One region of the Novosphingobium pentaromativorans US6-1 genome, then DNA from elsewhere that is predicted to be linked to it. Evidence: riboswitches for the same ligand, from Rfam matches in the RefSeq annotation. Region 1 holds a riboswitch; each other region holds the start of a gene.
The links. A riboswitch is a leader RNA that binds a small molecule or an ion and turns the genes downstream of it on or off. The one in region 1 is predicted to bind cobalamin.
Positions count from the first base shown of each region.

Region 2: another riboswitch for cobalamin. It lies ahead of JI59_RS15090 (TonB-dependent receptor plug domain-containing protein); the one in region 1 lies ahead of cobO (cob(I)yrinic acid a,c-diamide adenosyltransferase).
Region 3: another riboswitch for cobalamin. It lies ahead of cobW (cobalamin biosynthesis protein CobW); the one in region 1 lies ahead of cobO (cob(I)yrinic acid a,c-diamide adenosyltransferase).

Region 1 is NZ_CP009291.1:716,421-724,030, forward strand. It holds gene ggt (gamma-glutamyltransferase) at 1-809, opposite strand, end outside; gene cobO (cob(I)yrinic acid a,c-diamide adenosyltransferase) at 968-1,654, opposite strand; cobalamin riboswitch at 1,752-1,960, opposite strand; cobalamin riboswitch at 2,020-2,214, shown strand; gene JI59_RS03240 (DUF1636 domain-containing protein) at 2,394-2,801, shown strand; gene cobT (nicotinate-nucleotide--dimethylbenzimidazole phosphoribosyltransferase) at 2,798-3,814, shown strand; gene JI59_RS03250 (histidine phosphatase family protein) at 3,811-4,386, shown strand; gene cobS (adenosylcobinamide-GDP ribazoletransferase) at 4,383-5,090, shown strand; gene JI59_RS03260 (threonine-phosphate decarboxylase) at 5,087-6,070, shown strand; gene cbiB (adenosylcobinamide-phosphate synthase CbiB) at 6,063-6,998, shown strand; gene JI59_RS03270 (cobyric acid synthase) at 6,986-7,610, shown strand, end outside.
Region 2 is NZ_CP009291.1:3,227,610-3,235,219, forward strand. It holds gene mdh (malate dehydrogenase) at 1-402, opposite strand, end outside; gene JI59_RS15080 (hypothetical protein) at 883-1,263, opposite strand; gene JI59_RS15085 (cell wall hydrolase) at 1,401-2,609, opposite strand; cobalamin riboswitch at 2,805-3,001, shown strand; gene JI59_RS15090 (TonB-dependent receptor plug domain-containing protein) at 3,096-5,012, shown strand; gene JI59_RS15095 (ABC transporter substrate-binding protein) at 5,009-5,959, shown strand; gene JI59_RS15100 (FecCD family ABC transporter permease) at 5,956-6,921, shown strand; gene JI59_RS15105 (ABC transporter ATP-binding protein) at 6,918-7,610, shown strand, end outside.
Region 3 is NZ_CP009291.1:3,537,724-3,545,333, reverse strand. It holds gene cobI (precorrin-2 C(20)-methyltransferase) at 1-313, opposite strand, end outside; gene JI59_RS16670 (precorrin-8X methylmutase) at 310-939, opposite strand; gene JI59_RS16665 (precorrin-3B synthase) at 939-2,054, opposite strand; gene cobN (cobaltochelatase subunit CobN) at 2,051-5,329, opposite strand; gene cobW (cobalamin biosynthesis protein CobW) at 5,337-6,374, opposite strand; cobalamin riboswitch at 6,559-6,796, opposite strand; gene JI59_RS16650 (HoxN/HupN/NixA family nickel/cobalt transporter) at 6,872-7,610, opposite strand, start outside.

The DNA of each region.
Region 1 (7,610 bases):
CCCTCGCTCACGCGCCTGACGATGTCAGCGGCAACAGGGCCGGTCAGCAGGCCGGAGGCTCCGAACCTGGCGATCCGCTCCAAGGTGCGGGCGTAGGCCGGATTGCGCAGCCGGTCCCCCGCGGCATAGCGGGTGCCGTCCGCCTTGGAGAAATACGCGACAGCATCGGGCGCGGAGGATTGCGGTGCGCGCTCCATCCGGATCATGCCGGCAAGGCGGGGGCTGACGATGAAGCCGTCCTCGGCAAGATTGCCGGCCGGCTTCAGCAGGTCCGCCCAGGCAAGCTTGCCGTGATCGTGATGGGCCATGTCGAGCATGGCCACGGCCCCGGGCACGCCGGTTGAAATGCCGCCAAGAACCGCATCGAAGAAAGGCAGTCGGTTGCCCTCATCGTCGAGGAATAGGCGGTCGGTCGCGCCGGCAGGCGCGGTTTCGCGCCCGTCGTAGTATGTCGCCTTGCGGCTCTTCGCGTCGTAGTAGACCATGAAGGCGCCGCCGCCGATCCCCGAACTCTGCGGTTCGACAAGGCCGAGGACCGCCTGGATCGCCACTGCGGCGTCGACCGCCGAGCCGCCCTTGCGCAGCACGTCCACCCCTGCCTTCACAGCGAGGGGATTGGCCGCCGCGACCATTGCATGCTTTGCAAACCCGGCCTGTTCCCGCTCCGGTACTTCGGCCCGTGCGGTCTGCTCGACGGTTGCTGCAGGGGGCGGACTGGCCTGGGAAACGCTGGCCTGGGAAACGCTGGCCTGGGAAATGGTCGTCAGTGTCAGTGCGGCAAGGCCGACGGACAGGAAAAGGCGGCGCAATAGGGTTCTCCGCGGGGTAGCTTCAATCGATCTTGTCGCGGCGATGGCCCCTTCAGTCAGGGACTCGCGCGATCGCCGGGACGGAACCTAACAGTTCCGTCCGGCAGGTATAGGGCCTTGCGGCGAGGACATTTCTGCTTGCAGTGCGCTGCCGTTGGCTAGAGGTCGATCCCCGGCTGCGCCTTGATGCCATTGCGGAAAGCGTGCTTCTCGTCACCGATCCTGCTTACCGTGTCGGCCAGTTCGATGAATTCGGCATGGGCCGCGCGCCCGGTGATTACCACGTGCTGCATCTCCGGCCGGTTCCTGATCGCAGGAAGGACTTCTTCCAGCGTGAGGTAGCCGTAATTGATGAGGTACGTCAGTTCATCTAGCACGACGAGCGAGATCTCAGGATCGGCCAGCGCGGCCTTTGCCTTGGTCCACCCGGCCTGCGCAGCGGCAATGTCGCGCTGGCGGTTCTGGGTTTCCCAGGTGAAGCCCTCGCCGCAGTTCTCCCAGGTGACGCCCGGCTGCACGGAGAGGAAAGCGCGTTCGCCCACGTCGACCTTGCTCTTGATGAACTGGAATACCGCAGCCGTGCGCCCGTAGCCCAGCGTGCGAGCCACCATGCCGAAGGCGCTCGAGGACTTGCCCTTGCCGTTTCCGGTAAGGACGAGCACCAGGCCCTTGTCGATCCTGGCTGCAGCAATGCGCGCATCGACTAAGGACTTGAGCTTGCGGGTCCGTTCCTTGTGGCGGCGGTCTTCTTCGGTGAGATTCTCGGTATCGGTCATAACGGTCTGGCCTCTCTCGTGGGTGGCATGCGGCGGGGCGAAGGAGAGTCCGGCAAGTCTGGCATTCACTCGGGTTTCCTCTTCGACGCACGCACGATTGTCGTTTGCCAAGGGATTGCCCGCAGGATGCGAGGCCCTCGTCCGCCCGGTTCATCCCGCCCGCGCGAAGGAACGACGGTAGCGGGCCGGTTTCCTGACTTTCCGGTTCGCCGCGCCTTTCGCCGCCTTCTCGAACAGGGTGTGCCCGTTCAATGGCATAATGGCGATGCGCTCACCGGTCACAGTTGCGGGAGCAGTGCCGTAGATGCGGCGAAGACTTCGCTGCCCGGACTTCCCGATTAAGCCCTTGCGGGCACCCGTTACGGCCTCGCGGATAGGTCAGGGCAAGGCTGCCTGCAAGCATATTGCGCTTGCGAAGGGCATGACTGCGCGATACTTGCCGGGCTGCGACAGGTTCCCCGCAAGGGGATCAAAAGGGAATTCGGGTGCAAGTCCCGGGCTGCCCCTGCAACTGTAAGCGGCGAGCCATCCGGCCATTTCGCCATTGGGACCCCAAGCCGGTCCTGAGAAGGCGGCCGGAGCGGCGCTGACCCGTGAGCCAGGAGACCTGCCTGCCGCAGTCGTTCTTCATCCGGGCAGGGCGCACCGGGTGTTCGAGGGCCTTGCGCAAAGCGGGGTCGTCCCTCGCGCAACGACAGTCATCGTCTTGCCGGTCTCGCTTCCGGCAGGGCTGGAGCCGTTTGCAAGGAGGGAGCGTGAACATGCTCTTGATGTCTATTTGTCGTCCGTGTTCTGGAGCGATGCGTTGATGCTGCGTGCCGTGAAAGCTGAAGCTTCTGTGGTGGTCTGCTCGACCTGCCGCCATTCCGAGACCGAGCGCGAGGATGAGCATGGCAAGCGGGGCGGTGCGCGCCTTGCCTCGGCCATGCGCGAAGTCCAGGCCGAAGAACCGGCCCTGGCGGCGGTCGCCGTGCAGGAAATGCCGTGCCTGTTTGCCTGCAAGCGTTTCTGCACGGTGCATGTCCGCGCGCCGGGCAAGGTCGGTTACGTTCTCGGCGATTTCGCCGCAGACCGCGAGGCCGCGCACGCGATCCTCAGCTATGCTGCGCAACATGCTGAAAGCGAGGAAGGCGTCGTTCCCTACCGCAGCTGGCCGCAGGGCGTGAAAGGTCATTTTATCACGCGTACCCCGCCCGAAGGGTATCTTTGCACATGATCCAGTTCGAAAGCCGGGGGGCTTTCGCGGCTGCCCTTGCCGATCTGCCTGCGGCCAACAAAGTGGCGCTGGCGGCCGCCCAGCTGCGCCAGAACGCTCTGACCAAGCCATTGGGATCGCTTGGCCGTCTCGAAGACATCGCCATCTTCATGGCCTCGTGGCAGGACCGCGAGAGGCCTCGTCTGGATCGTATCCGTGCGGCGATCTTCGCCGGGAATCACGGCATCGCGGCACGTGGCCTCAGCACTTATCCTGCGGAAGTGACAGCCCAGATGGTTGCCAATTTCGCAGCTGGCGGAGCGGCGATCAATGCCATGGCCGATGCCTGCGGCGCGGAACTGGTGATCGTGCCCATCGAGCTGGAAAGGCCGACTGCCGACTTCGTGGAAGAGCCGGCAATGAGCGAAGGCGATTGCCTTGCCGCGATCAATGCCGGTGCCGGAGTCGTCGAAGATGGGCTGGATCTGCTCTTCGTAGGCGAAATGGGCATCGGCAACACGACGCCCGCTGCCGCCCTTTGTGCGCAGTCCTGCAAGGGCGCGGTGGAAGACTGGGTAGGGGCCGGAACCGGGCTCGAGATGGACGGAGTCCTGCGCAAGCGGATTGTCGTCTCGCTGGCGCTTGCCTGTCACGGCCCCGCCTGCAACGATGCCTTCGAAACCCTGCGCCGACTGGGCGGACGGGAAATCGCGGCCATGGCCGGGGCCATCCTGGCCGCGCGGATGAAACGCATTCCGGTCCTTCTCGACGGCTACATCGCATGCGCGTCGATTGCGCCGCTGGTGGCCGACCAGCCGCAGTTCGCGGCGCATTGCCTGGCTGCACACTGTTCCGCGGAAGCGGGCCATCTGCGGCTGCTTGACTGGCTGGGCCTCGAGCCCCTGCTGCGGCTCGGGATGCGCCTTGGCGAGGGGACCGGCGCGGCAGTGGCGACGCAGCTCGTGCGTTCGGCGATTGCCGCGCACAATGGCATGGCGACCTTTGCCGAGGCCAGAGTGTCGCAAGCGCAATGAAGGGTTTCGTGCTGCACCTCATGCGGCACGGGGCTCCGCAGCGTCCCGGCCTGATGCTCGGACATCTCGACGAGCCGCCGCTGGCATCGGGCGTTGCCGCTTGCGCCGCACGCGGGGCCGAACTGGCCTTCTCCCGGATCTGCTGCTCCGATCTCGAACGCGCGCATGCTCCTGCCCGGCAGATTGCGGCCCGGCGCCATGTTCCGATCGATATGGACCCTCGCTGGCGCGAACTCGATTTCGGAACATGGGACGGAAAGGCCGCGCAACACTTGCCCGCAGACGCTTTGGCGCGGTTCTGGGACGATCCCGATTCCTTCCCTCCGCCGGATGGAGAAACCTGGTCGGCGCTCCTGCAACGGGTGGGCGCGGCAGTGGAAGAAATGCGCGAGGACAGCCTCGTCCTTGCCCACGGCGGTTCGATCCGGGCTGCAGTCTCGTACCTCACCGGTCTCGATCATCGCGGGGTCTGGGCGTTCGACCTGCCTTACGGTGCGCTCGTCAGCCTTCGCGTGTGGCTGGGGGGCAAAAGCGCCGGGCAGATCATCGCGATCGAGGCACCGGCGCCATGATACGGCGCTTCGTCCTCGCCATGCAATTCACCACGCGCATTCCCTTGCCGCAGGTGAATGTGGACGAGACCGACTTCGCGGCGCTGCTGCGCTACTTCCCGGTAGTGGGTCTTGTCGTGGGAGGCGTCGTTTCCGGCGCATGGTGGCTGGGATCGCTCCAGGGCGCCTGGCTGTCAGCGCTGCTGGCGCTGCTCGCCTGGGCAGCGGTGACAGGCGCGCTGCACCTCGATGGACTGGCCGATGTCGCCGATGCCGCCGGGGCTGCGCACGGCAATGCCACGCGACTTTCCGAGGTCCTGTCCGATCCGCACGTCGGCAGCTTCGGGGTCGTGGTGGTCGTGCTACAGTTGCTCGCCAAGTTCGTGCTGCTTGAGCACATGGCCCTGGCCGATTTGCCCATGCTCTGCATCCTGCCGGCCCTGGCACGCTTGGGGCCGCTGTACTGGGCCAGGATGCTGCCTTCCCTGCACGAGGGGCTGGGAAGCCGGCTCGGTTCCGGCGTGCGCGAAATCGACCTCGTGCTCTGGGCCGTTCCTGCCCTCATCGGCGCGATATGGGAGCCGCCTTTCGCTCTGCTGGCTATCGCGATCCCGCTGTGGGCGGTCTGGGTGCGGCGCAGGCTGGGCGGGATCTCGGGCGACGGTCATGGTGCAGGGATAGAGCTATGCGAGACCGCGCTTCTCGCCGCGCTGGTCCTGACATGAACGCGCTGCCGCCTGTACGTCACGGAGGACGGCTGCTCGAGGCCTGTCGGCGCTTCGGCGGCCGTCCGGGTGACTGGCTGGACCTGTCCACTGGCATCAATCCATCGCCATGGCCCAGCGCCGCAGTCGCCGCGACCGACTGGAGCCGGCTTCCCGAACCTGACGCCTTGAGCGAGTTGGAGGCGCGCGCCGCTGCGCACTTTGGTGTCGATCCGGATCATTGCTGCGCGATCGGGGGAAGCGAATTGGCGATCCGCCTCGTCGGGCGCCTGCTGGGTATGCCGGGGCGCTCGCTGCAACCCGCCTATGGCAGCCACGAAGAGGCCTTTGCCGGGCCGTGCGCGCACTTTGGCGAAGTCCCGAAGAAACCCGCCGCGCTGATTTTTGCCAATCCGAACAATCCCGACGGCAAGCTCAGGCGGGGCAATGACGTTCTCGACTGGTCTGATCGCCTGACGATGGCGGGTTCCTGGCTCGTGGTCGACGAGGCTTATGCCGATTGCGATCCCGTTGAGAGCGTCGCGTCCGGGGTTCAGGACGGACGGCAGTTGATCGTCCTGCGCTCCTTCGGCAAGTTTTTCGGCCTTGCCGGTCTGAGGCTCGGCTTCGTGCTCGGTCCGGGCGACATGATCGCAGCCTTTCGCGAAGCGATCGGCGATTGGCCGGTTCACTCGGCCGCGCTCGCCATTGGCAGCGCGGCATACGGCGACTCCGCCTGGATTGCCGGAACGCGCCTTGCGCTGTTCGAACGGGCGCGCGCGATCGACTCGGTTCTGGCTGGACACGGGTTGACGCCGCTGGGGGCCTGCCCCCTTTTTCGGCTTGTCGAGACGCGCAGCGCACAAACCCTGTTTCGCCACCTTGCGCAAAACCGCATTCTGGTGCGGCCATTCGAACGTAGTCCCGACTGGCTGCGCATCGGGGCCCCGGCATCTACGCGCGATCTGGCGCGCCTCGACCGGGCGCTTTCGCATGGCTGAAGCCATCGCCTTTTGCGCCATGGCCATCGAGGGGGCACTTGGCTGGCCCGCATGGCTTCACCGCCGCGTGGGCCACCCGGTCGGCGCATTCGCCGCACTGATCACGGCGTGCGACCGGCGTTTAAACCTGCGATCCGCACGCGAGCGCACGCGCCGTGCCGGGGGTTGCCTTACTGTCTGCCTGCTCCTCCTCGTTGCGGGGGGCGGCGCTTGGCTGATCGAACAGGCGGTGCGAGGATTCGCCGGAATCTGGTCCTGGCCGGTCCTTGGCCTGCTGGCATGGCCGGCAATGGCCGCTCGCAGCCTTGACGACCACGTACGCCCGATCCACCGGGCCTTGCGGCAAGGGGACCTTGAGGGCGCACGCGAAGCGGTGGGGCGCATAGTGGGGCGCGACACGACCGCACTCGATCAGGCTGGCGTTGCACGGGCAGCCATAGAAAGCCTTGCCGAAAGCTTTTGCGACGGTGTGGTAGCCCCGCTGTTCTGGTTGCTCGTTCTCGGCCTGCCGGGAGCATGGATCTACAAGGCGCTCAATACGGCCGACAGCATGATCGGCCACCGCGAGGTACCCTATACGCATTTCGGCTGGGCTGCGGCGCGCAGCGACGATCTGGCGAACCTGCTGCCCGCGCGCCTTTCCGGCTTGCTTTTGTGCCTTGCCGCCTTGGGCGGCTTGGCGACGCTCTGGCGCGACCATGCCAGGCATGCCTCACCCAATGCTGGCTGGCCCGAGGCAGCAATGGCCGGTGCCTTGTCCGTGCGACTTGCAGGGCCGATCGCCTATGACGGAGAGCTGGCGGACAAGCCCTGGATCGGGCAGGGGGGCGAAGCGGACGCGGCTGCACTTGCCCGCGCCATGAAGATCTATCGGCGCGCCTGCGCCTTGCTGGGAGCTATCGTCTTGGGGGCTGCATGGCTGGGTTGATGTTGCAGGGGACCGGTTCGGACGTCGGCAAGTCCGTTCTCGTTGCGGGCCTGTGCCGGGCCATGGCGAACCGGGGCCTGCGCGTACTGCCTTTCAAGCCGCAGAACATGTCGAACAATGCGGCGGTAACTCCTGCGGGCGGAGAAATTGGCCGCGCCCAGGCGCTGCAGGCCGTTGCCGCTCGCGCGCCGCTCCATGTCGACATGAACCCGGTCCTGCTCAAACCTCAGGCAGACCGGACATCGCAGCTCATCGTTCACGGCAAGGTGCGCGGCACTCTGGGATCCGGAAACTTTCGCGAAGGTCGCCGCAATCTCCTTCCGGAAGTCCTCGAGAGTTACCGCCGGCTCGAGGCGCGCTGCGATCTGGTCGTGGTCGAAGGCGCCGGATCTCCCGCCGAGATCAACTTGCGCGCGGGCGATATTGCCAACATGGGCTTCGCCCGGGCTGCCGATGTGCCGGTGGTCCTGGTCGGGGACATCGACCGGGGCGGGGTCATCGCCGCCGTCGTCGGCACCCGCAATGTCATCGACCCCGCTGATGCGGCGATGATCCGCGGGTTCCTGATCAACAAGTTCCGCGGCGATCCGGCGTTGTTCGCGGACGGCTACG
Region 2 (7,610 bases), 1.5 Mb from region 1:
GGAGAATTCGCGCAGCGCCCAGACCATCGCGTCGAGCGGGTTGGTGATGCAGATCACGAAAGCGTCGGGAGCGTACTGCTTGATGCCTTCGCCGACCGACTTCATCACCTTGAGGTTGATGCCCAGCAGGTCGTCGCGGCTCATGCCCGGCTTGCGGGGAACGCCAGCGGTGACGATGATGACGTCGGCGCCGGCGATGTCGGCGTAGTCATTGGTGCCGGTGATGGCGGCGTCGAAGCCTTCGACGGGACCGCACTGCGACAGGTCGAGAGCCTTGCCCTGGGGGATGCCTTCGGCGATGTCGAACAGGACGATGTCGCCCAGTTCCTTCTGCGCAGCGAGGTGCGCGAGGGTGCCGCCGATGTTGCCGGCGCCGATAAGGGCAATCTTCTTACGAGCCATGATGCGTGCTTGTCCTTCCCAATGGCGGGACCTCGGACGTGAAAGGCGGCCTGCTTTGTCCCGCATAAGGCAGGTGCCGTCAGTTGCGAAGCGGGCCCTACGCCCCTCGCACCGACATTGCAACCGCGAAACGACGCGGGCAGGGCGCAAGCGGGCACTTTTAATTGATAATAGTTCGCAATTGCAATAGTGGCGATAAAACAGGGCCGCCAGGCGCGGATTTTCAACGATTTGGCAAGGTTTGCGTAAGTCTTGCGCGGCGCGGGACATGTCTCTCACCGAAGCCTGGGCATTGCAAGAGGCTCGGGGCGAATCGCCGGAAGGGCAAGATGCGCGGACTTGAGGGGCTTGCGCGCCGTCGCGATTCGGAGCGGCTGCGCTCACCCCACACGCACCGCTCATCCCGAGCCTGGCGAAGGATCGGTATCGCGCGCGGCATTACCTGCGACGATGGGGTGCGGCCGTCTCGCCGCCGCAGGATCAGCCGTGGCGGGCGATCTTGCGCGCCAGGGCGTCGGCCATGCGGCGATCGAGCTGGCGGCAGATCGAGATCCACCAGCGGCACGCCTCCTCGTCGCTGGCGGCCTTGGCGGCTTCCGCGTTCTCGCGCGCATGGGCAGCGGCCGAGAGGCCGTGGCGGGCGAAGTGGCGCAGGGCCTCGGTCAACATCCGCTGGTCGTTCGCCGCCTGCATCGGCAGGTGCATCTGTTCCGAATAGGCAGCGATGGCGCGGCGGGCGGAGCCGCCGAGAATGGGTCTGCAGCCATTGTCGTTGACTGCGCCCAGGGGGGCGGAGGGGCACAGGGCACGCACAATCGCTGGACTTTTTCCGCCATAGGCAGCGGAGAAGCGGATCGTCATGTCAGGCGGGCCCTTTGTGTCGTTGTTCTGATCGGCACCCTTATGACGATGATGCTCTAAGTGTTTGTAATGGCCTATGGTTGCCGAATTCTTGCCATGGCCCCACGGTGCCCCGAAAGGAGACAGATCGCGCCGGGTCAGGTGCCCGGCTGGGCGATCCAGCGGCCGCTATTGGCGTATTGCGGCTTGATGTCGCCGGTTTCGGGCAGCTTCTGCGCCCGGTAGAGTGCTTCGCCGCCGCGTTCGCGAATGGCGCTGGAATAGATCGGCGCGGGCGCGGTCTTGGCGGCGGCTGTCTCGATCGGGCTTGCCGCGGCAGTCGGCGCTGCCCCTTGTGCATCGAACTTGCGCTGGATCGCCACCGGATCGAGCGTGTCTGCCGCCGCCATGGTGGGCGAAGCGGTGTCGCGGGGGTGCGGTGCGGCTGCCGGTTCGCCGCCCAGGTAGGCGAAGCGGAAGGCGCCCGGGCGGCCCGCCGCGCCATGGAAACTGTAGAAGCGATGCGCCCCGATGGTGCCGAGGTATTCGAGGCTCGCAGCCCAGTAGGGATGGACCTGCACGGTGTGGTAATGCGTCGCCAGGCCGACCGGGGCATAGACGTAGCCCGTCAGCGCGGCGCGGGCGACCTGCATCGCCCGGTCCCAGAAATAGCGCGAAGGTTTGCGTGCGAGCGAGCCGTCGCAGGTGAACGAGAACTGGCAGCCGGTGGAGCGTTCCGATCCTTCGTAGACCACGCCGCACACGGTATTGGGATAGGCCGGGTGGGCCACCCGGTTGAGCACGACCTGCGCAACCGCACGCTGGCCGGCTTCGGCCTCGCTTGCGGCTTCATAGTATATGGCGGCGGTCATGCACTGCAGCGCGCGGGTGCGGTCGATGCCGCTGGCATCGATGGTGAGCGGGCGGGCAGGGGCGCGGGCTTCAGGGGCCGGTGCGTCCGCGTCCCCGGCGTCGGAATGGATGCCTTCGCCCACCTGCAGGGGCGCGGCTTCCTGTTCGAGGTAATAGAAGGCGGAGCCGGGAAAACTCGATCCGGCGCGCTCGAAGGGCATCGGCTCGGGGGTCTGCGCCTCGGCCGTGGCAGCGGCGATGGTGAAGCGGTCCCAGTGTCCCGGTGAGGCGAAGGCGGGCAGGGCGATGGCGGCAAGGCCTGCAGCGGCCACGCTCCAGCGCCGCTGCAGATGGGCGCGGTGCGCATGCCGGTTCCTGCGCCCGCGCTCGAACCGGGCCGCGAAGTCGCGCGGGCGCGCCTCGCTTTCGCCGATCAGGGCCATCAGGGCAGGTGGCTCGGTCACTCGGTTCCTTTCGCTCGCCTTGTCAAAGTGCGCACCGTCAATGTGCGCCACTTCAACGTGCGCCCCGTCAACGTGGCTCGTCGGCGCATCCTGCGCCTAACCCGCCTATCGATCCGGCGCATCCGCTCCGTGGTCGCCGTCCCGAAGCGACACACCGCCGCCTTGTAGCCTTAACCGGTAAACAAACCGGTTGCGCGGGCAGGTACTTGCGCGGCCGTGCTTGCAAAGCCTGCAACACCGCAGTATCCGCCCGGCCACGTCACGGGTTGTCCGGCTTGCCGGACCTAAGAGGGAAGCCGGTTCGATTCCGGCGCTGTCCCCGCAACTGTGACCGGGGAGTTCCGTCCCGATTGGCCACTGGCGTCTTGTCACAAGGATGCCGGGAAGGTGGGGCGGCGCTATGATCCGGGAGCCAGGAGACCTGCCAGTGATGGTCGTTCCGCGCCGGGCGGGTTGGACCGGAATGCAGCGAGTCATGCGCCGTGAAGGCGCGGCCTCAGCCACGAGCGACGCTTCGTTCAGGTTGGAGGTTTGTACGTGAAGTATCTGTATCTGCTCGGCACCGCGCTTGCCGTGTCCACACCCGCTCTTGTTTCCCCCGCTCTTGCCGATGAGGCCGATGTCGCGCCGTTCGTTCCGCTGGGCGACGCGATCACGGTGATCGCGACCGGCAGCGCGCTGCGCGTCGATCAGGCGGGGCAGCCCGTCAGCGTCGTCGGCAGCGAGGAGATCGATTCCATCCAGGGGCCGGACGTCGCCCGCGTGCTGGAGCGCCTGCCGGGCGTGACCTTCAGCCGTAACGGCAGCATCGGCGGGACGACGAGCCTGTTCGTGCGCGGCGCCAATTCCCAGCAGCTTCTGGTGCTGGTCGACGGCCTGCGCGTTGCGGACATTGCCGCGCCCAGCGGCGGGTTCGATTTCGGCAACCTGATGACCGGGCCGGTCGGCAGGGTCGAACTGCTGCGCGGTTCGAACTCGGTCGTCTGGGGATCGGAAGCCATCGGCGGCGTGCTGGCGATCACCAGCCGCGACGTCAACGGCGTCGAGGGCTCGGCAGAGTATGGCGCGCGCGACAGCTTCGACGGGCAGGTTTCGGCCGGGCTTTCCGGCGAGACTTACGGCGTCAACCTCAACGGCGGTTACATGCGCACCGATGGCATCAGCCAGGCGGCGTCCGGTACCGAGGCCGACGGCTTCAGGCAGTGGCGGGCCGGTGGCCGTGCCCACGTCGATCTGGTGCCGGGCCTTACCGCCAGCGTGGTGGGCCGCTTTACCGATGGCACGCTCGACCTCGATGGCTATCCTGCGCCCGATTACACTTTCGCCGATACGCCCGAGTACCAGAAGACCCGCGAGCTGGGCGGCCGCGCGGGGCTGACGTGGACCGGTGATGCGCTCACGCTCGATGCAGGCTATCAGGTTTCGGACACCCGCCGCCGTTACTACGACCCGACGATCTCGGACCAGTTCAATTCCGAAACGCAGGGCCGCAGCGAAAGGGCGGAACTGAGCGGCTCCTACGACGCCACCGATGCCGTCCGGCTCGACTTCGGGGGCGCCCATGAATGGTCGCACATCAAGTCCGACGATTTCCTCTACGGCTCGCGCATTCGCGCCGACGCGGAACTGACGAGCGTGCACGGCCTGCTCGGCTACTACGGCAATCTGTTCAGCCTGGCCGCGGGCGTGCGCTACGACGACCACTCCAATTTCGGCGACAAGTGGACCTTCGGTGCCAACGGCAGCGTCACCGTGGCGGCGGGCTGGCGCATCCGTGCCTCCTACGGCGAAGGCTTCAAGGTGCCCACGCTCTATCAGCTGTTCTCCGAATACGGCAATCCCGACCTGATGCCCGAGCGCAGCCGCAGCTACGATGCCGGGATCGAGTATGGCGACCGCAACGGCCCGCTGCACTTCGCGGTCACCGGCTTTCGCCGCGACAGCCGCAACCTGATCGACTACGTCTCGTGCTTCGGATCGAGCGATGCGCTTTGCGGGGATGGCCGCTACGGGTTCTATGCCAATGTCGGGAAGGCCCGCGCAACCGGCGCCGAGATCGAGTTGGGCGCCCGGGTTTCCGAGCGCTTGCGTGCCGGCGCGGTCTATACTTACGTCAAGTCGGTGAACCGCACGGCCGGCGATCTCAACCGGGGCAACGACCTTGCCCGCCGTCCGCGCAATGCGCTCACCGTCTCGGCCGACTGGGACGCGCCGCTTGAAGGGCTGACGCTGGGCGGCGATATCCGCATGGTGTCCGACAGCTACAACGACAATTACAATCTGACCCCGCTGGACGGCTACGTGACCGCGACCTTGCGGGCGAGCTACACGATAGCGCAGCGCTACGAAGTCTTCGCGCGCATCGAGAACGTGACCGATGCCGATTACGCGACGGTCTCGGGCTACGGCACGCCGGGCCGCTCGGCCTATGCCGGGGTTCGGGTGAAGATGTGACCCTGTCGCTTCCCCCGCAGTCCGGGAGGACCGGAGGGAAGCATCTGGCGCGGGCCCTGGTCCGCGCCGGGGTCCTTGCGCTGGCATGGGCCTGCATATCGGGTTGCGGGGGCGGCCATTCCGGGGCCGCCCCGCTTGCCGCGCCGGGCGATCCGGCCTACCCGACCATCGTCTCGCTCAATCCCTGCACCGATGCGATCCTGGCCGAAGTGACCGGGCCGGGCCAGTTGCTGGCGATCTCGGGCTACAGCCACGATGCCCAGTCCACTTCGATGGACCTTGCCAAGGCGCGCCGTTACCGCGCGGTCTCGGGCACGGTCGAGGAAGTCGCCGCCATCGGCCCGAAAGTGGTTGTCGCCAGCAGTTTCCTGCCGCCCGCCACGGCCAGCGCGCTCGACGAGCTGGGCTTCAAGGTGGTGCAGATGCCGATTGCGCCGGACCTTGAGGCTGCGCGCGGCCAGATCCGGGAACTTGCGGGCCTCACCGGCCATCCCGAACTGGGCAAGCGCCTGATCGGCCGGATCGACGAGGCGCTGGCCCGCGCCGCGCCGCCCCGGGGCGCCACGCCCGTACCGGCGCTGGTCTGGGAATCGGCAGGGCTGGTCGCAGGTGACGACACCCTGATCGTTGACATGATGAAGCACACCGGCTTTACGAACGCGGCCAGTGCACGCGGGCTTTCGCAGGCCGATTTCCTGCCGCTCGAGAAAGTACTGGCCGATCCGCCGCGCGTCGTCTTCGCAGTTGGCAATCCGCTGGCCGAAGAGGACCGCATGCTGCATCACCCCGCTCTCGCGAGCCTGAGCCGCATGAAGCGTTTTCCGCTCGATCGTTCGATCCTCTGGTGCGGCGGCCCGACGATCCCGCGCGCCATCGACGCGCTCGGACGCGCCCGGCGCGAGCTGGACCGGCAGGACGCGGCGATCCGGACGGCACGGGTGCGATGAACCCGCGCCTCGTCCTCCTGCTGCTGGCCGGCCTGCTGGTGGCCGTGCCGCTTTCACTGCTCGCCGGACGCGTGTGGATCGATCCCTTTTCGCCGACGGCGCACAATGCTTCGATCATCCTCATCCAGCTGCGTCTGCCGCGCGCGGTGCTGGCGCTGGCGGTGGGCGCGGGGCTGGGCGCTGCCGGAGCCGCGATGCAGGGCTTCCTGCGCAATCCGCTGGCCGACCCCGGTCTCTTCGGCATTGCACCGGGCGCAGCGCTGGGCGCGGTGCTCAGCTTCTGGACCGGCTATGCCGCCTCGCCGTGGCTGCTGCCGGTCTTCGCGCTTGCCGGGGCCTGCGGAGCGATGACGCTGCTGGCACTGATCGCCGGTCGCAGCGGCGGCGTCGCGCTGTTCACGCTGGCGGGCCTGATGGTCTCCAGCCTTGCCGGCGCGCTGATGAGCCTTGCGATCAGCCTGAGCCCATCGCCCTTCGCCATGACCGAGATTGTCACCTGGACGATGGGCTCGCTTGCCGACCGCTCCTGGCGCGAAGTCTGGATCGCCCTGCCGCTTACCGCCGCGGGGATCGGCGTGCTCCTGGCCGCCGGACGCAGCCTCAATGCCCTGACGCTGGGCGAAGCCGCGGCGCGCTCGCTGGGGGTCGAGCCGTTCCGGCTGCAGGCGATGATGATCATCGGCATCGGCCTGACGGTCGGCTCGGGCGTGGCAGTGGCCGGGATCATCGGTTTCGTCGGCCTGATGGTGCCCCACCTGGTGCGCCCCTTTACCGACCACCGCCCGTCCTCGCTGATCGTCCCGAGCGCGCTGGCAGGCGCGCTGCTTTTGCTCATTTCCGATTGCCTGTGCCGCGTGCTGCCATTGGCCGGGGGCGAACTGCGTCTCGGCATCGCCCTCAGCCTGCTCGGGACGCCGTTCTTCCTGCACCTGCTGCTCAAGATGCGTCAGGAACTGGCATGAGCCTTGGCGCCAGCAACCTGAGCGTGAAGAACCGGCTCGACGGTGTGTCCTTGCAGTGCCGTCGCGGGATGGTCACGGCGATCTGCGGCCCCAACGGCGCGGGCAAGTCGACGCTGCTTTCGTGCATGGCCGGGCTGCTGCGGCCCGATGTGGGCGATGTCCAGCTGGGCGGACGGCCCCTGTCGCAATGCTCGACGGCCCAGCGTGCGCAGTGGATCGGCTACCTCCCGCAGTCGCCCGAAGTGGCCTGGGACGTTTCGGTCGAAGTGCTGGTCTCGATCGGCCGCCTGCCGTGGAAGGATGCCCCGGCAAAGGAAGCGCAGGAAGCCATCGACGAGGCGATTGCCGCGATGGACCTTGAAGCCCTTCGCCATCGCCCGGTTTCGCGCCTGTCGGGCGGCGAGCGGGCGAGGGCCCTGATGGCGCGCGTGCTGGCGACCCGCCCCGGCTGGGTGCTGGCCGACGAGCCTTTCGCCAATCTCGATCTTGCCCATGCCGCCGCCCTGATGCGGCGCTTTCGCCAGCAGACTAAGGCCGGGCGCGGTGTCGTGCTGGTGCTGCACGACCTGGCGACGGCAATGAACCACGCCGATCAGGTGGTGGTGCTCAAGAACGGCAGGGTCGAGGCCGAGGGTCCGCCCGAGATTGCGCTGGCCCGCGAAGTGATCCACCGCGTCTGGAACTGCCCG
Region 3 (7,610 bases), 1.2 Mb from region 1:
CCTCACCTTCGCGGGCGAGCGCCAGAAGACGCTCGGTACTCTGCGCGTAGAACTCGGCAAGACAGGCCTTGTAGCGCGGATCGTCGAAGGGGATCTCGGTGGTGACCGGGTACTCCAGCGGAATCTCGATCACGTCGGGACGGAGCAGTTCATCGGCAATGCGGCGCGCCTGTCCCGGCCGGCCGGCCTTGCGGAAGTAGGCGACATGACGGGCGGAGCGCACCAGCCGGTCGGCCCGCACGCTGAGCAGGTCCACTGCGCCCGGACCGAGGCCGACCCCATGGACGGTGCCGCAGGTCACGCCCCCAGTCATTCGGCGCGGCTCGCAAGCGCGTTGACGGCAGCCACGGTGATCGCACTGCCGCCCAGTCGGCCCTCGACAATGCAGCACGGCACCGGCGGCGCAGCCCAGAGCGCCGCTTTCGATTCCACCGCACCGACGAAACCGACCGGACAGCCGACGATCGCCGCCGGGCGCGGGCACGCCGGGTCCTCAAGCATGTTGAGCAGATGGAACAGCGCCGTGGGTGCATTGCCGATGGCGACCAGCGCCCCCGCAAGATGCGGCCGCCACAATTCCAGCGCTGCGGCGGAGCGCGTATTGCCCATCGCCTTCGCCAGTTCGGGTACTTCGGGTGCGCGCAGCGTGCACAGCACCGGATTGTCCGCAGGCAGGCGGGCCCGGGTAATGCCTTCGGAGACCATGTGCGCATCGCACAGGATCGGCGCACCGCCTGCCAGCGCCTCTCGCGCGGCTTGCGCAAAGCCCGGCGAGAAGCGGACGTGCCGGGCAAGCTCCACCATGCCCGCGGCATGGATCATGCGTACCGCAACGGGTTCTTCTTCGGACGAAAAGGCCGTCAGCTCGGCCTCGGCCCGGATCGTGGCGAAGGACTGGCGGTAGATCGCTGCGCCATCGGTTTCATAGTCATGCGGCATCAGCCTGCTCCGAAAAGAGCCAGGACCTTGTCCCGGCCAAGAGCGAGGCGCTCGCGCCCCTCGCCCGAAAGATCGTATCGCCCCTCGCGGCCGATCAGCGTCACATCGGCCCGCCCGGTCGCCGCACAGCGCTTCGCGCACCCAGAAACATGCAAGCGTCCGGTGACCTGCGGAGCGATGCGGCGCGCCAGCGCGCGGGTCTCGACGCTTGCCTGCGGGCACGACGGCGCCCCCGGGCAGGCATCGACGCGCAGGAGCGGATCGGCCGGATCGTCCACCAGCCCCTCAACGGGCGCAAAGGCGGCGCCTTCGACGATGAGCAGTCGCCAGGGAGTGGTGCGTAGTGCCGTCGCCGCCGGGTCTGTGATCAGGCGGGCCAGCGCCAGTGCCGAGATCTGTCCGAAAGGCACGCCCCATGCCGCACCTGTGGATGTCGGGCCGGGCTGCAAGGGGCAAGACCCCCGCGCAGGCAGCAGCGAGCCTTGCGCCCACTCGGGAAGTTCAGCTGTAAACCGGCTCATGCGACCGGCCTCAGGCCCGCCGTTTTCAGCGAACCAGCGCGCCATGGCGATCAGGCGGTCGACTTCCGCGCCAGCGGTCACTTCCGCGCCAGCGGTCCGGCCCTGCGCGCGCAGGATCAGGCTGCCGCCGGCCGCACGCTCGATCCGGAAATCACCCGCCTCCCCCGGCAGGACAGGGACCGGCCCGGCGTCGATCACGAAGCCGACCTTGCCCGGCAACTCCGGCAACTCACCGAGCCTTGCGATGAGTTCAGCGGCAATCCGCGCAGTATCGTCGGCTTCCTGCCAGATGGGCGCGACGAGGAGATTGCGCTTCTTCTCGAGGACGGGATCGGCCTCGACCAGTTCCAGTTCGACGAGCCGTGCAATAAGCGCAGGCCATTCAGCCTCGCTCACCCCGCGCAGCTGGAAGTTGGCGCGGCGGGTCAGGTCGATCATGCCATTGCCAAAGGTCAGCGCGGCATCGCACAGGCCCAGCACCTGCTTGCGGTTCAATCGCCCGAGGCGCGGGCGCACCCGCACCAGCAGGCCGTCTCCCGCCGCCATCGGATGCCATGCATCGGGACACCAGCCCCTGATCGCGAAACCGCTCATTGCCCGCCTCCCAGGCTGGCAAGGATCGAGTTGCGCCGCGTCTGCCACAGGCCAGCGGCATGAAGCGCGGCGAAGCGGGCTTCCATGGCTGCCAGCGCTTCGGGATTTTCGCGCGCCATGAACGCCCGCACTTCCGGCTCGCCGAGCGTCGCGTCGTGATAGAGATCGAACAGCTGCGGCGGCACCGAAGCGGAGAGATGCGCGAAGGCGCCAAGGTGATCGAGCGTCGCGGCCAGTTCGGCAGCCCCGCGAAAGCCGTGGCGCATCATCCCGGCAACCCAGCGTGGATTGGCCGCCCTTGCCCGCACGACGCGCGCGATCTCTTCGTTCAAGGTCCGGGCATACGGCCGGGCGGGATCGCGATTGTCGAGGTGGTAGAGCGCCGCCTTGCCGCCGGTAACCGATTGCGCTGCGGCAAATCCCGCCTCGTGCGCGGCATAGTCGGCCGCAAGCAGCAGATCGGTCTCGGGCAGGTCCTGCAGGTGCACGAAAGCGTCAGCCCCCGCGACGCGCTCACGCAAACCCGCAGGATCGGGCGCCTCGTCCTGCCCGTCGAGCGCATGGTCGGACGCCGCAAGCCAGGCTTCACCGGCAGCCCGGCGCGCTTCGTCGGTATAAGTCTCGGCCGTATCGCGCAGACCGAGACCATAGCGCCCGGGACGCGGGCCATAGACGCGCGGGGCTGCGGCCTTGCCGGCGAAAGGATTCCACTCCGGCGTCTCGTCCCTCTCGCTCAGTGCGCGCACCGCCATCCCGAACAGGGAGGCAAGGACCGGAAACGCATCGCGGAACAGACCCGAGACGCGCAGCGTCACGTCAATGCGGGGCCGGTCGAGCATGGCCAGCGGCAGGATTTCCACTCCGGTCACGCGTTCGGACGCATTGTCCCACACCGGCTTTGCGCCAAGCAGGTGCAGGGCCATGGCGAACTCCTCGCCCGCCGTGCGCATCGTCGCCGAGCCCCACAGGTCGACCACCAGACCGCGTGGATAGTCGCCATGGTCCTGCAGGTGCCGGCGGACCAGTTCCTCGGCGAGGACCACGCCTTGCGCATGGGCCGTGCGCGAAGGCACCGCGCGCGGATCGACCGCGAAGAGATTACGCCCGGTCGGCAGGACATCGGAGCGCCCGCGCCATGGCGAACCGGATGGCCCCGCCGCCACACGCCGTCCGGCCAGTGCGGCCAGCAGTCCGCTGCGCTCCGCCTCGCCCTGCTCGCCGCGGCCGTAGACATGCAGGCCGTCGCCGAACTGGCTCTCCTTCACGTCGCACACGAAGCGGTCGATGCGGGTGATCGCCTCGACCAGCGAGGTCGCGCCGTCGAGGCCGAGTTCCACCTCCAGCCCCAGCGCCTGCGCTTCCTCGCGGATGGCCGATTGCAGCCTGTCACGCCGCGCCGGATCGAGCCCGTCGGCGTTGGAAAACTCGTCCAGCAGCGCTTCGAGGCGCGTCAGTCCTGCGCCTTGCTGCGCGGGAGCCAGCGGCGGCGGTGCGTGTCCCAGCGTGACGGCTCCGATCCGGCGCTTGGCCTGCGCCGCCTCGCCGGGATCGTTGACGATGAAAGGATAGATGACAGGCAGGGCGCCGGTCAGCGCCTCAGGCCAACAGGCATCGCCAAGCGCCACCGATTTACCCGGCAGCCACTCAAGCGTTCCGTGCGCGCCGAGATGGACGAGCGCATCGACCCGGCGCTCGTGCAGCCAGAGATAGAAGGCAACATAGCCATGACGCGGGCAACGCGAGACATCGTGGTAACCCTCGTCACGCTCGGCAGACCAGCCGCGCTCGGGCTGCAGGGCGACCAGGACATGGCCAAGCTCCACGACGCGAAAATGAAAGGCGCCGTCGGCAACGGCGGGGTCCCTTTCGGCGTCTCCCCAGGCCTCGGCCAGATCGGCCTGCAGCGCTGCAGGCAAGCGGGCCAGAGCGGCGCGATAAGCGCCGAGCGGCCAACTGGCGGTCGCTTCGCCAAGGCCCGCCACAAGGTCATGGCCGCATTCGACCGTGTAACCGGCCTGCGCCAGATCGGCGAGGATCGCATCGGCGGAGGCCAGTGCATCCAGCCCGACGGCGTGGGCCATCTGGTAGCCCTTGCCCGGATAGGTCGAGAGAACCATCGCAAGGCGCCGCTCTGCCGCGGGTTTCCGGCCCAGCGCGATCCACCCCGCGACGCGCGCGGCAATCGCTTCGATCCGCGATGGCTCGGCGCGGTGGGCACTGCGCGAAAATTCAAGGGCATCGTCGCGCGCAGCGGCTTCCTTGAAGCTGGCCACGCCTGCAAAGATGCGGCCGTCGACTTCGGGAAGCACGACATGCATGGCGAGATCGGCCGGCGACAGACCGCGCGAGGCATCCTGCCAGGCTTGCCGCCCGCTCGTCGCCAGCGCGACCTGGAACACCGGGACACCGGCGCCGTCGAGCGGCGTCGCGCCTTCATCGTCACGCGCGGAAAAGGCGGTCGCATTGATCACCGCCGCGGGCTGCAGCGCCCGCACCCAGCGATCCACCCAGCCGCGAACTTCAGGGGCCTTCAGCGAGGGCACGTAAAGGCCCAGCACATCGAAACCGCGTGCGCGCAAGGCCGCGTGGAGTGCCTCGAACGGTTCGAGATCGGCGGAGCTGAGATAGGATCGATAGAACGCGAGCAGCACGCGCGGGCGGGATGCTGTCAGGGCAAAGGCCGCCGGACAGGCCGTGTCTTCACCTGGAAGCCACGCCCCGGCAATCGGCAGCGCCTGAATGGCCCGGACTTCGCGCCCGGTCTTGCCGTCCGCCAGCAGGCCGCCCGCTTGCGCGAGCCGTGAAAGAGCTGCCCGCGCCGCAACAGCGCCGCCGATATCGCAAAGGCGGGTCAGTTCGCGCAGCGCGGAAACCGGAACGGTCGAGACGGCATCGAGCCTTTCGTCCTCGCGCCCGTCTGCGGGCAGCACGGCCAGCGCGATCCCGCGCGAACGCGCCAGCGCCTCCACCTGCTGCAGGCCGTAAGTCCAGTAGGGAAGCCCGCCGATGATCCGCACCAGGATCGCCTTCGCACCTGCCAGCGTGCGCTCGACATAGGTGTCGACCGACAAGGGATGCGTCAGTGCCGCAAGATTGGCGAGGCGCAGCGAGGGCGGACTGTCCCCCGCATCGCGCGCGCTGCGCCAACCGGCAGCGAAAGCGCCGAGGTCGCTGTCCGAAAACGACAGCACCACGAGATCGGCCGGAGCCTGCCCCAGATCCTGCGGAACGGAGGCTTCCTCGATCCCGTGGGTCTCGCGGAAGATAACGTGCATCGCGGCCTCAGCCCTGCAGCACGGCCCTTATCGCAGCGGGATCGAGGTGATCGTGCTCGGCGATGGCGACCAGCGACGTGAGGCGCGCTTCATCGGGGCGCCAGGGGCGGTCGTAGTGGCTGCGTACCCGCGCGCCGACCGCCTGCACCAGCATGCGCATCGGCTTGCCGGCTACCGCGACATAGCCCTTCACCCGCAGCACCCGGTGATCGCTCGCCAGTGTTTCGATGCGTGCGGTGAGAGCAGCGGGATCGGCGATTTCGCCCAGTTCGATGACGGCGCTGTCGAAATCCTCGTGCTCGTGATCGTCCTCGCCATCGTGGTGCGAGGGACGCGCGGCAATGTCGTCCTCGGCAGCAGCGCCAAGGCCAAGGATCACGCGAGGATCGACGACGCCCTCGCTCAGTTCGATGACCGGGACCGGGCGCGGGGCTTCGGCGGAGATGACTTCACGCGCGCGGGCAAGGCCCTCGGCGCCGGCAAGGTCGGCCTTGGTCAGCAGCACCATGTCGGCGCAGGCGAGCTGGTCCTCGAAGACTTCGGACAGCGGCGTCTCGTGATCGATTTCCGGGTCGGCCGCGCGCTGCGCCTCGAGTGCGGCGAGATCGGGTGCGAACCGGCCCTCGGCCACGGCCTCTGCGTCGGCAAGGGCAAGCACCCCGTCGACAGTGATGCGGCTGCGGATCGCGGGCCAGTCGAAAGCCTTGAGCAGCGGCTTGGGCAGCGCGAGACCCGAAGTTTCGATCAGGATGTGATCGGGCCGGGGTTCAAGCGCCAGCAGCTTCTCGACAGTGGGGATGAAGTCGTCGGCGACGGTGCAGCAGATGCAGCCATTGGCCAGTTCGACGACGTTCTCTGCCGGGCAGTCGGGGATGGCGCACGACTTCAGGATATCTCCATCGACGCCCAGCGTGCCGAATTCATTGACGACGACCGCCAGGCGGCGACCGCCGGCATTGCGGATGAGATGGCTGATGAGCGTGGTCTTACCCGCGCCCAGAAAACCGGTGATGATCGTTACAGGGACCTTGGACAGGTCAGGCATCGGCAATTCCCCACGCGCCATGGCGACAACGGCGGGGCTTGCCGGGAGCGAATCCGACCGACGCGCGGCGACGGGCGGGCGCGAAAAGGCACCCGTTACCGCGCGTTCGTGCAGCCCCAGCCGCACAGCTTCGTCGCTCAGACGGAAGAATTACCGTGCCGTGACCATCCCCTGGATCAAGGCAAGAGCGACCGGTGCGCCGGCAGGTCTCCTGGCTTGCGGGTCACTGCTTGATGCACGCCTTCCCGGATCGCCTTGCGGCTTCATCCAGTGGCCGGCCCTTCGCGTGAGGAAGGGAACCGTGTGCATCTCGCTATCCGCTCACAGTTGCAGGGACAGCCGCGGTTTTGGGAAGGAGAGACCTTCCCGCACCGCATTCCCGATTAAGCCCCTTTCGGGGCACCGGCGCGATCATTCGAAGCACAGAATCGATCCGTGCTTCGAAGCGAGGCCCTAGAACAGATCGACCGCCAAGCCAATCGCCTAAGGACCGGTTCTCATGCCGAGACGCGCACTTCGATATCGTCGAAGCGCTTCCAGCGGTAGATCGCGAAGCTGGCGAGCCAGCACAGCACGAAAAGGCCGATGATGCCGAACCCCAGGCTGTTGAAGTTCTCTCCCAGTTCGCCGGCAATATCGAACAGGCCGCCGGTGAGGCCCAGCTTATCGCCGATCAGGGCGACCGTTTCGATCCCGCCGATGACGATGGCGACAAGCGCCGAAATCAGGGTGATGGTGATGTTGTAGTAGAGCTTGCGGATCGGCTTGACGAAAGCCCACTCGTAGGCGCCGAGCATGACGACGCCGTCGGCGGTATCGATCAGCGCCATGCCCACGGCGAAAAGCACCGGCAGGACGAGGATCGTGCCGATGGAGAGCCCGTCCGCCGCCTGCCCCGCCGAAAGGCCCAGGATGGCCACTTCGGTCGCGGTGTCGAAACCCAGCCCGAACAGGAAGCCCAGCGGAGCCATGTGCCAGCTGCGGGTGATGAGGCGGAACATCGGCCGGAAAAGGCGCGCCATCAGCCCGCGATTGCCCAGCAGCATGTCGAGGTCTTCCTCCACATAGGCGCCCCCGGCACGGACATGGGCGAAGGTCTTCCACACGTTGCGCAGGATGATCAGGTTCATGGCGGCAATCGAGAACAGGAAGATCGCCGAGATCGAGGTCGCGACGAGACCGCCGACCTGCTTGAGACTTTCGAACTGCGTCAGTGCGCTCGTCGTCAGGGCAATG